Regions from separate parts of the Pandoraea fibrosis genome, predicted to be linked through region 1. Evidence: predicted binding sites of a transcription regulator. Region 1 holds the regulator's gene; the other holds the start of a gene.

Region 1 (4,199 bases):
GTCGCCACGCTCACCACGCAAGCCACGCTCAAGCGTCTGGCCGGCGGCACCCGGGTGCTCGACGAGATCCACGGCAGCGTGATTACTTACGACACGTATAACGAGGTCTATACCGCGAACAGCGGCGCCGATCAGGTCAACGCCAACAATCCGAACGGCCGCGTGCGCGCCACGCTCGCCCCGCGCAATGCGACAGGGGCGAATCAGGCGCAGCCCGGCGGCGCGAGCAAGCCGGCCGCCCCCGCCCCCAAGGGCGATCTGCCGCCGCTGTCTCCCTCAAAAAGCATTGGGAATCCGCGTGAGTAATTCTGCCAACAGCAACGCTTCGACCATCAACCCCGGCTTCGGCCAAGCGGGCAAGCCGAGCGCACTCGTCGTGCGCTCGCTCAAGAAGCAATACGGTGCCCGTACCGTCGTCAAGGACGTCTCGCTGGATGTAAAAAGCGGCGAAGTCGTGGGTCTGCTGGGCCCGAACGGTGCCGGCAAGACAACGTCGTTCTACATGATCGTGGGCCTCGTGCCGGCCGACGACGGCGAGATTCAGCTCGACGGCAACCTGATCAGCGAACTGCCGATTCACGAGCGCGCTCGCATGGGAGTCTCGTATTTGCCGCAGGAAGCGTCGGTCTTTCGCAAGCTCACGGTCGAGGACAATATCCGCGCCGTGCTCGAATTGCAGCTCGATGCGCAGGGCAAACCGCTCAAGCGAGACGAAATCGATCGCCGTATTGAAGCGCTGCTCGACGAGTTGCAGGTCAGCCATCTGCGCGAGAATCCGGCCATGTCGCTCTCGGGCGGCGAGCGCCGCCGCGTGGAAATCGCCCGCGCCCTGGCCACGCAGCCGCGCTTTATTTTGCTGGACGAACCATTTGCGGGCGTCGATCCGATCGCCGTGCTGGAAATCCAGCGGATCGTGCGATTCCTGAAGGATCGTGGCATCGGTGTCCTGATTACCGACCACAACGTGCGCGAGACGCTCGGTATCTGCGATCACGCCTACATCATCAGCGAAGGCTCGGTGCTCGCCGCCGGCACGCCTGACCAGATCGTGGCCGACGAAAGCGTCCGGCGCGTGTATCTGGGCGAAAATTTCCGGATGTAAAGCTAATTTTTCGCATGTAAACCCTGCCTCCGATAGGGGACAGGGCCGGTTCCGCTGGCGTGACAAAGCCTCTACAATGAAGGCGAGACACGCTATGAAACCGACTCTTCAACTCCGCACCTCGCAGCACCTGACCCTCACGCCGCAGTTGCAGCAATCGATCCGGTTGTTGCAACTGTCTACGCTCGAACTTCAGCAGGAAGTCGAGCACGCCCTCACCCAGAACCCGATGCTCGAACGCGAGGACGATTGGCTCGCGGGCTCGGTACGTGTGGGCACGGACGGGTCGTTGCGCAACGAGCGGAGCACGTCGGCCAGTCATACGAACGACGGCTCCGAACCCGCCAACGGCCGCGATGAAGCCCGCGAACTCGACGGCGAAGCCCGCTTCGACGACAACGCGCAAGACAACGGCAGCGACTGGAGCCTGAACGACTTCGCTCGCTCGGGCAACGCCTCGGACGACGACGACAACGCGCGTCCGCAATTGCACGTCGACCATCCCAATCTTCGCGAACACCTGCTGGCGCAGTTGCGCCTGACCAAAGCCGCGCCGCGCGACCGTGCGCTGGTGGCATTCCTGATCGAATCGCTCGACGAAGACGGCTATCTCGGCACCACGCTCGACGACATCGAGGCAGAAATGCCCGAAGAGCTGGCGCTGGAAACGGAAGAGATCAACGCCGCGCTTGCCCTGCTGCAAAGCTTCGACCCCGCGGGCGTGGGGGCCCGCGGTCCGGCGGAATGCCTGCGCCTGCAACTCCAGCGCCTGCCCGCGAGCAGCGTTCGCACGCTCTCGCTGCGTATCGTCAGCGATCACCTGGAACTGCTCGCCGCCCGCGATTACACTCGCCTGCGCCGCCTGCTGGGCGTGAGCGAAGACAGCTTGCGTGCCGCCCATCAACTGATTCGCTCGCTCGACCCGTTCCCCGGCGCCGCCTATGGTTCGCCTCAGGCCGATTACGTCATCCCCGATGTGCTCGTGCGCAGACAGGGCAGCGGCTGGACCGCAGAGCTGAATCCCGACGTCATGCCGCGCCTGCGCATCAACGAGATGTACGCGCGCATTCTGCGCAATAACCGCAACGATCCGGGCACCGGCAACTTGCAGCAGCAGCTTCAGGAAGCGCGCTGGCTGATCAAAAACATTCAGCAGCGCTTCGATACGATCCTGCGCGTGGCGCAGGCGATTGTCGAGCGTCAAAAGAACTTCTTCACGCACGGCGAAATCGGCATGCGGCCCTTGGTTTTACGCGAGATTGCTGATACGCTGGGTTTACACGAATCCACGATTTCACGCGTGACTACCAGTAAGTACATGCTCACTCCATTCGGAACCTTTGAGCTGAAGTACTTTTTTGGTTCACATGTGGCAACGGAAGCCGGGGGCGCAGCGTCATCGACCGCCATCCGCGCACTCATCAAGCAACTCATAGGAGCAGAAGACCCGCAGAGCCCCCTTTCCGACAGCCGTATCGCGGAACTGCTGGCAGAGCAAGGGTTCGTGGTAGCGCGGCGCACCGTCGCGAAATACCGCGAGGCCATGCGAATCCCCGCAGTGAACTTGCGCAAATCTTTGTAGGACGGTCCTGGTGCGCCATGTTGGCTCGCTGGGGCATAACGCCGCAGTGCGACATTGCGTCACGTCAATGGCTCGCACTCCCGCTAGCCAGCGTCGCTCATGACGCGGCCTGCACTTCGGCATTTCAGCAAGGAGAGCAGCTATGAATCTGAAGATCAGTGGACATCACCTCGAACTCACGCCGTCACTGCGCGAATTTGTCGTCAACAAGCTCGAACGCGTGTTGAGGCATTTCGACCAGCTCATTGGCGCCGAGGTGATCCTATCTGTCGACAAGACCAAGGAGAAGGCCGGACGCCAGATTGCTAGCGTCACCGTGTATCTCAAGGGCAAGGAAATTTTCGTCGAGAAGTGTGACGAGAATATGTATGCCGCCATCGACAAGCTGATCGACATGCTCGACCGCAAGGTAATGCAATACAAGGACAAGGTTCAGGATCACGGTCGCGAGGCCCTCAAGCACCAGCAACCTCCCGAGGCGGAACCGCTGCAATGAGTCTGTCCGGGCGTGGTAGTCGCATTGACTGACAGCCTCGTGAAATCGCACGGAACCACCCGAGCGCACACGCGTCTGTCATAAGTCTGGCATCACCCACCGCGGGGCCGTTGAACGGCCCCTTTTGTATGGTTCCGCCAAGTTCCGTGGATTGCCGCGGCCGCTGCGGCGGGTGGTCTATAATGCGTGGTCAATCGGGGGTTGGAGGGCGACTCAGCGTTCGCCCGCATTACAAGATGAACCGTTTAGTCAAACTCTTACCTGCGTCCAACATCCTGCTTGGACTGTCAGTCACCAGCAAGAAGCGCGTCTTCGAGCAAGCCGGGCTACTTTTCGAAAACAATGCCGGCCTGTCGCGCGCGCTTGTGACCGACAATCTGTTCGCACGCGAGCGTCTCGGCTCGACCGGACTGGGCGAAGGCGTGGCCATTCCACATGGCCGAATCAAGGGCCTCAAGCATCCGATGGCCGCCTTCGTGCGCCTCGATGACCCGATTCCCTTCGAAGCGCCCGACAGCCAGCCGGTGTCCCTGCTGTTCTTCCTGCTGGTACCGGAGCAGGCAACGCAGCAACATCTTGAGATTCTTTCCGAAATTGCCCAGTTGCTCTCCGATCGCGCGATGCGCGAGACGTTGACCCACGCGCCGAGTGCCGACGAGATCCACGCCGCACTCGCCAACTGGCAGCCCTGAGCCGGCGCTTGCGCCGGTATCCGCCGCGAACATCCGAGAATTCGTAGCTCCCACACCCAACCGAACGAGGCGACGCGGTGGAACTGACCGGCATCAACGCGCAAAGCATTTTCGACGACAACGCCGCCACGCTTCGTTTGTCGTGGCTGACCGGCCATGAGGGATGGGAGCGCGGTTTCACGCCCGAGAGCGTCGCCACCGCCACGTCAAGCGCCGACCTCGTCGGTCACCTGAACCTCATCCACCCGAACCGGATTCAGGTGCTGGGTGAGGCCGAACTGCGTTACTACCAGCGCCTGACGGACGAAAATCGTAAGCGTCATATGG
Region 2 (4,199 bases), 260 kb from region 1:
GGCCTTGCCGATACCCCAGATGCGGCCGTCCTTGAGCCCGATGTCGGCTTTGACGATGCCCCAGTGATCGATGATGACGGCGTTGGTGATGACGGTGTCGACGACATCGGCGCGCGTGCGCTGCGACTGGCCCATGCCGTCGCGAATGACCTTGCCACCGCCGAACTTCACCTCTTCGCCGTAGATCGTGTAGTCGCGTTCGATCTCGATGATGAGTTCGGTGTCGGCTAGTCGCAGACGGTCGCCCGTTGTCGGGCCGAACATTTCCGCATAAGCGCGGCGTGAAATCTTCATAGCGCCCCCATGACGCGACCCGCGAAACCGAAGACGCGGCGATCGCCTGCGAGCGCGACCAGTTCGACGGTGCGTTGCTGCCCCGGCTCGAAGCGCACCGCCGTGCCGGCCGCAATATTCAGACGAAAGCCACGCGCCGCTTCGCGGTCGAATTGCAAAGCGTCGTTGACTTCATAGAAGTGGAAGTGCGAACCGATCTGGATCGGACGGTCGCCGGTATTGGCGACGCTCACGCTGAGGGTCGGACGACCTTCGTTCAGCGTGATCTCACCTGCGGCGGGTAACAGTTCTCCGGGAATCATGCGCGTCTCCGAATAGGCGTGACGGGGGCGACGGCGACTCAGGCCGCTGCGGCGAGCAGCGAAAGGCCATACGCCAGCACACCGGCGCCCAGCAAACGGGGGACCCAGACGGTGCGATGGCGCAGGGCAACGCCGACGGCGATGCCGATGCCGTGCAGCATGCCGGTCGCAAGGAGGAAGCCGGCCATGTAATGCATCGCACTCGCCTCATCGGGCAGTTCCGCGCCGTGCGCGAAGCCGTGGAAGACGGCGAAAGCGCCCACGATGGCGGCGCCTGCCCAGCCCGGCAGCTTCGCCCGTGTGGCGAGCATCAGTCCGAGCACGAGCAGCGACACAGCAATCATCGGCTCCACGCCCGGCAACGAAACCTCGTGCGACATGCCGAGCAGGCCACCGGCGGCGAGCATGGCGACGAAGGCCACCGGAGCAAGCCAGACACGCCTGGACGTGAGCGAACTCCACAACCCGACGACGATCATGGCGCACAGGTGATCTGCACCGGTCAGCGGATGGAAGAAGCCGGCGGCGAAACTGCTGGCGGCGTCGTGACCCGGATGGCCGGGGTGCGCGAGCGCGACGCCCGATGCGGCGAGCAGCGCGAGGCCGGTCGCGGCGCGCGCGAGCCGACGCTGCGTGTGGTCGGAGGCGATGGCGCAAGCCGTCAGCGAAGTGGCGGACACTTCGGCGGCATCATGAGCATTGAGGGGGCGGTCCACTGACATGAGACGTCCTTAGGGTGTTGTTATCGACGACGAAGAAACGGATACGAATCGAAACCGGATCGCACACAAGCGAAGGCGACGCGACAGGGAATGCCGGCACTCGCGCGCGCGTGCGCCCATCAGGGAATCGGGTGATGCACGGTGACGAGCTTGGTGCCATCCGGAAAGGTCGCTTCGACCTGAATGTCGGGAATCATCTCCGGCACGCCGTCCATGACGTCGTCGCGGGTCAGCAGCGTCGTGCCGTAGTGCATCAGGTCGGCCACGGTGCGACCATCGCGCGCGGCTTCCATGAGGGCGGCGCTGATGAAGGCGACCGCCTCCGGATAGTTGAGCTTCAGGCCGCGCGCGCGCCGACGTTCGGCGAGCAGGGCGGCGGTGAAGATGAGCAGCTTGTCTTTTTCGCGTGGCGTGAGCTTCATCGTAACGAAGAAATTTCAATGCGAAGGGTTCAAGGGGGTGACGCGGCTGCCGCACATCATAGGCGCGCGTTCGCGTGTGCGCCACTGCGTTTTGCAGGCCGCTTGCCGCGCACCAAAAATGTGCGAAGTGTGTTCCTGGCGGCGATGGAAGGCGTCGTTCCCCGGCGTTGTCATTGGCAGATGAACCGTTGCAATTCCGGCGTGGACGGCTGCGTGAACAGCGACTCCGGCTCGCCCGACTCCCAGATCTTGCCCTGATGCATGAACACCACGCGATCCGATACATGGCGCGCGAAGCGCATCTCGTGCGTCACCAGGATCAGCGTCATGCCCTCGGCGGCAAGGTCTTCGAGCACCTTGAGAACTTCGGCGACCAGTTCGGGATCCAGTGCCGACGTGATCTCGTCGCACAGCAACACGGCGGGGTTCATGGCGAGCGAGCGGGCAATCGCGACACGTTGCTGCTGGCCGCCCGAGAGTTGCGACGGATAGCTGTCGAACTTGTCGGCGAGTCCCACCTTGGCGAGCATGGTGTGGGCGATCTCGCGGGCGTCGGCGCCGGACGTTTTCTTCACCACCTTTTGCGCGAGCATCACGTTCTCGCCGGCCGACAGATGCGGAAACAGGTTGTACTGCTGGAACACCATCCCGACCTTCAGACGCAGGGCGCGCAAGTCGGTGTCGCGCGCACCGACGTGTACACCGTCGACGGCGACGCTGCCGGCGTCGAAACGCTCAAGGCCGTTGAGCGTGCGCAGCAACGTGCTCTTGCCCGAGCCGCTCTTGCCGATGATCGAGACGACCTGACCGCGTTCGACGTCCATGTCGATGCCCTTGAGCACCGGGGTTTCGCCGAAGCGTTTCTGCATGCCCCTGACTTCAATGAGCGACATGGAGTTTCCTTTCAAGATGACGCGCCCACAGCGATAACGGATAGCAGGCAGCGAAGTAGAGCAGGGCAACGAGTCCGTACACGGTGAACGGCTGGAACGTCGCGTTGGTCAGCATGGTGCCGGTCTTGGTCAGTTCGTCGAAACCGATGATCGACGCGAGCGCCGTGCTCTTGATCACTTGCACCGAGAAACCGACCGTGGGCGCGATGGCGATGCGCAGCGCCTGCGGCAGAATGACGTGACGCAGTTGTTCGCCGTAACGCATGGCAAGGCTCGACGACGCTTCCCACTGACCGTGCGGGATGGCGTCGACACAGCCGCGCCAGATTTCCGTCAGATAGGCGCTGGTGTAGAGCGTGAGGCAAACGGCGGCGGCGATCCACGGCGACACGTCCAGGCCGAGCAGCGGCAGGCCGAAGAACACCAGAAACAACTGCATGAGCAACGGTGTGCCCTGAAAGACTTCGATGTATAGCGCCACGGCATTCGCGGCCCATTGCACGCGTCCCACGCGTACCACGAGCAGCAGCAGCGCGACCAGGCCGCCGAAGACGAAGGCGATCGCCGACAGGGCGAGCGTCCAGCGTCCGGCCAATAGCAGACCGTGCAGCATGTCCCATATCGAGAACTCGGTCATCGCGCACCTCCCCGGACCTTGACGGTGCCGCGAAAGAGCCGGCGCGCGCAACGCATCAACACGCGGCGCAGCGCAATCGCGAGCATGAGATACAGGGCGGTGACGATCAGATAGCTCTCGAATGCCCGGAACGTGCGCGACTGCACGAAGTTCGCGGCATACGACAGATCGGGCACGGAGATTTGTGAGACGACCGCCGATCCGAGCATCACGATCACGATCTGGCTGGCGAGCGCGGGGAATACCTTGGCGAACGCCTGCGGCAGGATCACATGACGCAGGATCTGTGCGCGCGTCATGGCGAGCGACAGTCCGGCTTCAGACAGTCCGTTCGGCACGGCACGCATGCCCGCGCGAATGATCTCCGTGGCATAGGCGCCAAGGTTCACACTCATGGCGACGATGGCGGCGGTGGTCTCGTCGATATGAATCCCCAGGCTCGGCAGCCCGAAGAAGATGAAGAAAAGCTGCACGATGAACGGCGTGTTGCGGATCAGTTCGACGTACAGGCCCGCGATCGCCTTGAGCCATCTCGGCCCCTCTTCGCGGGCGACGGCGCACAGCGCACCGACGATCACCCCCACGACCGTGGACACGGCCGTCAGGGCGATCGTCAGTGCGGCGCCGCGCACAAAGAGCATCAGGTATTGCCGCAGATCGGCAAAGTCGAGGACGTAATGCATGTGAAGCCGGTGGTGAGTCGCCAGGTAAGTTGGGCCGCAGCCCGCATGCAGATCAGAGATCGGCCGGCAGCGGCATGCCGAGCCACTTCTGCGAGACCTTGCCAAGCGAGCCGTCCTTCTTCGATGCGGTGAGGATGTCGTTGACCTTGGCGAGCAGTCGCGGCTCGTTCTTGTTCAGGCCGACGAAGCAGGGCGAATTCTTGATGAGGAACTTCGGCTCGGGCTGCTTGGGCGGATGCTTGGCGA

Evidence for each region. The regulator sigma-54, encoded in region 1, starts transcription at its own class of promoters, with help from an activator protein. The targets are predictions, from matches to a motif close to TGGCANGNAANCTGCTTT.
Region 2: PI93_RS01395 (urease subunit gamma) is a predicted target of sigma-54. The motif match lies at 1,747-1,764, and genes of this name have one in related genera.

Annotation. Positions count from the first base shown of each region.
Region 1 covers NZ_CP047385.1:596,138-600,336, reverse strand. The annotation lists gene lptA (lipopolysaccharide transport periplasmic protein LptA) at 1-306, shown strand, start outside; gene lptB (LPS export ABC transporter ATP-binding protein) at 332-1,102, shown strand; gene PI93_RS02665 (RNA polymerase factor sigma-54) at 1,197-2,684, shown strand; gene hpf (ribosome hibernation-promoting factor, HPF/YfiA family) at 2,827-3,180, shown strand; gene ptsN (PTS IIA-like nitrogen regulatory protein PtsN) at 3,417-3,872, shown strand; gene hprK (HPr(Ser) kinase/phosphatase) at 3,950-4,199, shown strand, end outside.
Region 2 covers NZ_CP047385.1:332,467-336,665, forward strand. The annotation lists gene ureC (urease subunit alpha) at 1-294, opposite strand, end outside; gene PI93_RS01385 (urease subunit beta) at 291-596, opposite strand; gene PI93_RS01390 (HupE/UreJ family protein) at 635-1,318, opposite strand; gene PI93_RS01395 (urease subunit gamma) at 1,438-1,740, opposite strand; gene PI93_RS01400 (amino acid ABC transporter ATP-binding protein) at 1,911-2,633, opposite strand; gene PI93_RS01405 (amino acid ABC transporter permease) at 2,620-3,270, opposite strand; gene PI93_RS01410 (amino acid ABC transporter permease) at 3,267-3,953, opposite strand; gene PI93_RS01415 (transporter substrate-binding domain-containing protein) at 4,006-4,199, opposite strand, start outside.